3 regions of the Pseudomonas sp. A125 genome follow, and region 2 is predicted to be linked to each of the others. Evidence: predicted binding sites of a transcription regulator. Region 2 holds the regulator's gene; each other region holds the start of a gene.
What was found. The regulator FliA, encoded in region 2, starts transcription of late flagellar genes. The targets are predictions, from matches to a motif close to CTAAAGTTTNNNNNNNNNNNGCCGNTAA.
Positions count from the first base shown of each region.

Region 1: a site for FliA is predicted at 1,065-1,092, ahead of ACZRN6_RS22065 (methyl-accepting chemotaxis protein). Genes of this name have one in related genera too.
Region 3: a site for FliA is predicted at 1,136-1,163, ahead of motA (flagellar motor stator protein MotA). Genes of this name have one in related genera too.

Region 1 is NZ_JBUZVP010000017.1:15,303-17,568, forward strand. Features, by position in the region: gene ACZRN6_RS22060 (LysR substrate-binding domain-containing protein) at 93-1,013, shown strand; gene ACZRN6_RS22065 (methyl-accepting chemotaxis protein) at 1,193-2,266, shown strand, end outside.
Region 2 is NZ_JBUZVP010000024.1:101,139-103,404, reverse strand. Features, by position in the region: gene fleN (flagellar synthesis regulator FleN) at 1-667, shown strand, start outside; gene fliA (RNA polymerase sigma factor FliA) at 664-1,404, shown strand; gene ACZRN6_RS26915 (chemotaxis response regulator CheY) at 1,575-1,949, shown strand; gene ACZRN6_RS26910 (protein phosphatase CheZ) at 1,968-2,266, shown strand, end outside.
Region 3 is NZ_JBUZVP010000012.1:197,256-199,521, reverse strand. Features, by position in the region: gene ACZRN6_RS18335 (HDOD domain-containing protein) at 1-1,064, opposite strand, end outside; gene motA (flagellar motor stator protein MotA) at 1,231-2,082, shown strand; gene motB (flagellar motor protein MotB) at 2,086-2,266, shown strand, end outside.

The DNA.
Region 1 (2,266 bases), on a different contig from region 2:
ACAAAGGGATAAATCCGATGGCTCGCATGATTAAAACTCATGCTTGAGTGATTCTGGTAGGGTTCCAGGATTGCGCCGTCGGAGCTTTCAGCATGTCTCGTCGTCTTCCTCCTCTTTACGCCTTGCGCGCGTTTGAAGCTGCCTCTCGCTACAACTCGTTCACCCGGGCGGCGGAAGAGTTGTCGATCACGCAAAGTGCGGTGAGCCGGCACATTCGTACCCTGGAGGAGCATTTTGCCTGCCGCCTGTTCCAGCGCAGCGGCCGCATCTTGCAGCTCACCGAGGCGGCGCGCCTGTTGTTGCCGGGCGTGCGTGAAGGGTTTGCGGCGCTGGAGCGCGCTTGCCATACGCTGAATACGGAGGACGACATCCTGCGGATGAAGGCGCCGTCCACCCTGACCATGCGCTGGCTGCTGGCGCGGCTCAGTCGCTTCCGGCATTTGCAGCCGGGCAATGAAGTGCAACTGACCAGCGCCTGGATGAGCGTCGACGAGGTGGACTTCAACCAGGAGCCGTTCGATTGTGCGGTGTTGTTGAGCAATGGCCATTTTCCGCCGGACTGGGAAGCCAGCTACCTGTTCCCGGAGCTGCTGATTCCGGTGGGCGCACCCAACTTGTTGAGTGACGGCCCCTGGGACGTTGCACGGCTGGCAACTGCCGAATTGCTGCACCCGACGCCCGACCGGCGCGACTGGCGCTATTGGCTGGAGCGCATGGAACTGTCATCCCAGGTGTCGCTCAAGGGCGGCCAGGTGTTCGACACATTGGAGTTGGGCATGATCGCCGCCGCCCGGGGCTACGGCGTGTCCATGGGCGACTTGTTGATGGTGGCCGAAGACGTGGCCCAGGGCCGCCTTAGCCTGCCGTGGCCAACCGCTGTGGCCAGTGGGGAAAATTACTATTTGGTGTGGCCGAAAACCCGGCCCGGTGGTGAACGTCTGCGAAGGCTGGCGGACTTCCTCCAGGGTGAGGTGCAGGCGATGGAATTGCCTCGGGTGCAGCGCCTGGATTGAGCTGAGGGTGCGCTGGGGGGGCAATCGTTTGCGTGATACCCCTGTGAATCGCTCAAGTATTGAGCCTGCCCGCCGAAGTAGGGTTGTTGGAACTACCGTTCTACAACGTTTCCCCTATTAGAATTATGCCGAGCAGCGCTATGAGATCAGGATGATCCTGGCCTCGGCCAGGAGCCTTCATGTCTCAACCTCGCGCCCGGATCGCCTCCCAATTGGGCCTTGCCCTCGCCGTGATACTGGCTGTCGTCATCAGCGGCAGCACGGTGTTCGCCCTGCGTTCACTGGACTCCGCCAACCTCGACACCCGCGAGGAGCACCTGGCCAGCGAGGCCCGGTTGCTGGCAGACCAACTCAACACCTTCCACAGCACCCTGCGCGAAAGTACCCAGCGTTTGAGCGGGCTGTTTGAAAAGCGCTTCAGCGCCGGCTTGAGTGTGCGCCCAGAGCAACCGGTGACGGTGGCGGGTGTGCGGACGCCAGGGCTGTACCTGGGCGAGGAAGTGCTGAACAACAACTTCGCTGAAGTGGATGAGTTCAAGCAGATGTCCGGCGGCGTGGCGACCTTGTTCGTGCGCAGCGGCGAAGACTTTATTCGCGTCAGCACGTCCCTGACCAAACAAGACGGCAGCCGCGCCATCGGCACGGCGCTGGATCATCAGCATCCGGCGTATCAACGTCTGCTCGGCGGGCAGGGTTACGTCGGCCGTGCGGTGTTGTTCGATCGCTCCTACATGACCCAATACAGCCCGGTGCGTGATGCCAGCGGCAAAGTGATTGCGGTGCTGTTTGTCGGTTTCGATTACACCGACGCGCAGAACGCCCAGTTCGACAACCTCAAGCGCTTCCGCATCGGCCAGACTGGTTCCCTGGCGCTGCTGGATGAACAGAAACATTGGCTGGTGCCGCCGGCTGGTGTGCAGGCGCTGGATCAATCGATTCCGGTGATGCTCGACCTGGCCGCCAAACCCGGCAATGGCCGTTTCTGGAGCGACAAAAACGAAGACTTCTACAGCGTTGCGGTGCCCTTTGAAGGCGGCCCGTGGTCGGTGGTGGCGAGCATGCCAAAAGCCGAAATTCGCGCGGTGACCTGGTCGGTGGGTATTCGCCTGGTGATCGGCAGCTTGCTTGCGATGCTGCTGGCGGTGGGCGCGGCGGTCTGGTTGCTGCGCAGCAAGTTGCAGCCTTTGGGCGATCTGGTGCGTCAGGCCGAAGCCCTGGGCGCCGGTGATTTGAGTGCGCGCCTGAACGTTTCC
Region 2 (2,266 bases):
ACTGACGCCTAAACACACCCTGGCCGACGTCATTGAAGGCCGCTGTGAGCTGCGCGACGTGCTGTTGCAGGGCCCCGGCGGGATTCGCATCGTGCCGGCCGCTTCCGGCACCCAGAGCATGGTGCACCTGAGCCCGGCGCAACATGCCGGCCTGATTCAAGCGTTCAGTGACATCGGCGACAACCTCGACGTACTGGTGATCGACACCGCCGCCGGGATCGGTGAGTCCGTGGTCAGCTTCGTGCGCGCTGCGCAAGAAGTGTTGCTGGTGGTGTGCGACGAACCCACCTCGATCACCGACGCCTACGCCCTGATCAAACTGCTTAACCGTGACTACGGCATGAACCGCTTCCGCGTGCTGGCCAACATGGCCCAAAGCCCGCAGGAAGGGCGAAATCTGTTCGCCAAGTTGACCAAGGTCACGGATCGCTTCCTCGATGTCGCCTTACAATACGTTGGCGCAGTTCCTTACGACGAGTGCGTACGCAAGGCCGTGCAAAAGCAGCGTGCGGTCTATGAAGCGTTCCCTCGTTCGAAGTGCGCATTGGCGTTCAAGGCTATTGCCCAGAAGGTCGATACCTGGCCGTTGCCCGCCAACCCGCGCGGGCATCTGGAGTTTTTCGTCGAGCGATTGGTGCATCAGACGAGCGCAGGACCGGTGCTATGACAGCCAGCGGCTACAACCTTTACAAGAAGTCGGCACGTGACAGTCAGGTCGAATTGATCGAGCGCTATGCGCCCCTGGTCAAGCGCATTGCCTATCACTTGCTGGCGCGCCTGCCCGCCAGCGTGCAGGTCGAAGACTTGATCCAGGCCGGGATGATCGGCTTGCTCGAAGTGTCGACCAAGTACGACGCGAGCAAGGGCGCGAGTTTCGAGACCTACGCGGGTATTCGTATCCGTGGGGCCATGCTCGATGAAGTGCGTAAAGGTGATTGGGCGCCGCGTTCGGTACACCGCAATACGCGGATGGTAAGTGACGCAATTCGCTCAATTGAAGCAAAAACCGGTCGCGACGCTAAAGATCACGAAGTTGCGGCCGAACTCCAATTGAGTCTCGACGATTACTACGGGATTTTGAACGATACCTTGGGCAGCCGCCTGTTCAGTTTCGACGACCTGTTACAGGACGGCGAGCATGAAGGGCTGCACGAGGACGGCGCGAGTGCTCATCTCGAACCGTCACGCGACCTGGAAGATGAACGCTTCCAAAGTGCGCTGGCGGACGCGATTGCCAATTTGCCGGAGCGTGAGCGACTGGTGTTGGCGCTGTACTACGACGAAGAGCTGAACCTCAAGGAAATCGGTGAGGTCCTGGGGGTCAGCGAATCGCGGGTCAGCCAGTTACACAGCCAGTGCGCAGCCCGCTTGCGGGGGCGTTTGGGAGAGTGGCGAGCGCGCTGACAGGCAGTGTGGGGACACTGCGAACGATACCGTCCAGGCCTTGCGCCCGGACGGGCTTGGCCCGTGGTGCGCCCCCGGTAGTCCTTTTTGTGTAACGCCTGTTGATTGATATGGCGCGCCCAGGTGCTGGGCGCGTTTAAGACTGCTTGGAGGTCGAATTGGACAAGAACATGAAAATCCTCATCGTTGATGACTTCTCAACGATGCGGCGGATCATAAAAAACCTGTTGCGTGACCTTGGGTTCACTAACACGGTCGAGGCGGATGATGGCATTACAGCGATTCCGATCCTCAACAGCGGGAGCATCGACTTTCTGGTAACGGACTGGAACATGCCGGGCATGACCGGTATCGACCTGCTGCGCCACGTGCGCGCGGATGAAAAACTGCGCAGCCTGCCTGTGCTGATGGTGACCGCTGAAGCCAAGCGTGAACAGATCATCGAAGCCGCCCAGGCTGGGGTCAACGGCTACGTGGTCAAGCCATTCACTGCATTGGCGTTGAAAGAGAAGATCGAAAAAATCTTCGAACGCATCGGTCATTGATGCTGCCACGGGGGAGCTATGGAGCATAAAGAAACGTCACAGGGCGATTTTGAGTCGACCCTGAAAAAACATGCTCACCAACTCGTCGAAAGCCTTGAAAAAGGCCAGTTCGGTGACGCGGTGCAGTTAATCCATGAGCTCAACCAGACCCGTGACCGCGGCCTGTACCAGGAAGTGGGCAAACTTACGCGTGAGTTGCACAGTGCGATTGTCAATTTCCAGATTGACCCGCACATGCCCCAGGCCGAAGAAATCTCGCAGATCACGGATGCCACCGAACGCCTGTCCTATGTGGTCCGGCTGACTGAGGCGGCGGC
Region 3 (2,266 bases), on a different contig from region 2:
GTGCAGCGCTTGCGCCAAATCGCCAGGGCCTCGGCGGTGGGGGGTGGTGCGGGCAGCAAACCGTGGTGAACGCGCTGCACATCCCATGGCCAGATCAACGACAGTGCCGGGTGCCATAGATCGCGCATCAGGCTGGTGCGGGCGCTGATTGCCGCCTGCTGGTGAGACTGTTGCTGTACCTCGGCCAACGGCTGTTGCAGGTAAAGCGCGGTCAGGTATTGCCAGCGCTGGGTGTGCGGGCAGGTCCACGACTCTTGCGCTGCCAGCGCCAGCCCGTTGGCCAGCAATACGGTGTTGGCCGGCTGGTTTAACCAGCGGCGCAGGTTCGGGTCGGCATCCAGCAATTGCTGTTGGCGCAAAGGCTCGTCTTCACGGGCAATACGCAGTGCCTTGGCCAGCCAGCGCTGTTCGGTCAGCAGCAACGTATAGCCCTGGGATACCCAGATCGGCAGGCGCCATGCCTCGGTCAACCCCAGGCACAGGTCCAGCAGGCGGATACCAAACAGTTCCTGTTCGACCTTGCGGGCGCGTTCACCCTTGTGAATCACCCGCAGTTCCCATTCTTCCAGCAGCTTGGGGTAGGCAATCGCCATCGGCCACAGCGGCGAAAGGAATAGCAGGCTGCCCCAGTGAATGTCCTGCCACAGCCGCGCCAGCCGGCTGGCGAACAGCCCGCTGGCTTGTTGCGAAGCGTGCTGGCTGATCATTTGCAACTGGCGCAGTGCCACGGGGATGTCATTGAGCGGCACTGACGGCAGGCGCGCCAGCAATTGCTCGGTGCGTTTGAGGCCGAGGCGGTTGATCGCCACTTCGAGGTTCTCTGCGGGCTCCGCCAGGCTGCCGTGGGCCTGGCTATTGGCTTCGCGCATCACGCTGAGTACCAGTGCCGGGCTGTTTTGCATCAACTCTGCAATATCGCGCAACGAACTTCGGCTGTCGCCAGTGGCTTTGCACACGCGGTCGTGGCTCGCCTGTGGAACAGGCAATAGCACATCGTCCAGACGCTTTATCCAGGCGGCCAGCGAGGTGGGTTTTTGAGTTGGGACTGTCGTTTCGTTTGCCATGATTGGGGCGCGATCATCACTTGCGGTCAACACGCCCGGGACGGGCCGAACTGGTTTTTCGCCTTAACGAGCTATAGTCTGGCGCAGATTTGCCGATAAGTAGAACAAGAGTTTTCAACTCTTGCGAATATGACCCTGAACCCGACGGCGCAAGTACCCATCCCCTATGGCTAAAATTATCGGCATCATCGTCGTCCTCGCGAGCGTGCTCGGCGGATACGTCTTGTCCCACGGCAAGATTGCAGCGCTGATCCAGCCCTTCGAAGTGCTGATTATCGGCGGCGCGGCATTTGGCGCTTTCCTGCAGGCCAACCCTGGCTACATGACGATGCACGTGATCAAGAAGTCGCTGGGCATGTTCAGCTCGCGCTTCTCCCATACTTTCTATCTGGAAGTGTTGGGGCTGATCTACGAGATCCTCAACAAGAGCCGCCGCGAAGGCATGATGGCCATTGAAGGCGACATCGAGGACGCCTCGGCGAGCCCGATTTTCGCCAAGTACCCGGCGGTGCTCAAAGACGAGCGCATGACTGCCTACATCTGCGATTACCTGCGCATCATGTCGTCCGGGAACATGGCGCCCCACGAGCTGGAAGGCTTGTTTGACATGGAATTGTTCAGCCTCAAGGAAGAGCTGGAACACCCATCCCACGCCGTGAGCGGCATCGCTGACGGTATGCCCGGTTTCGGTATTGTTGCGGCGGTTCTCGGGATCGTGGTGACCATGGCCTCCCTTGGCGAAGGCGACCAGAAAGCCATCGGCATGCACGTAGGTGCGGCCCTGGTCGGTACCTTCTTCGGTATTCTGGCGGCCTACGGTTTCTTTGGCCCGCTGGCCACTTCCCTGGCCCACGATGCCAAGGAAGAAGTGAATTTGTACGAAGCTATAAAGGCGTGCCTGGTGGCCTCGGCTTCCGGCATGCCGCCATCGCTGGCAGTGGAGTTCGGGCGCAAGGTGCTGTATCCGAAGCACCGTCCAAGCTTCGCCGAGCTGGAACAAGCGGTTCGCGGTCGCTAAACCATGGAAAACAACCAGCCGATCATCATCAAGCGCGTCAAGCGCTTCGCTGCGGGGCACCATGGCGGCGCCTGGAAAATCGCCTTCGCCGACTTTGCAACGGCGATGATGGCGTTCTTCCTGGTGCTGTGGCTGATGTCCACCGCCACGCCGGAACAAAAAATCGCGATTGCCGGTTACTTCA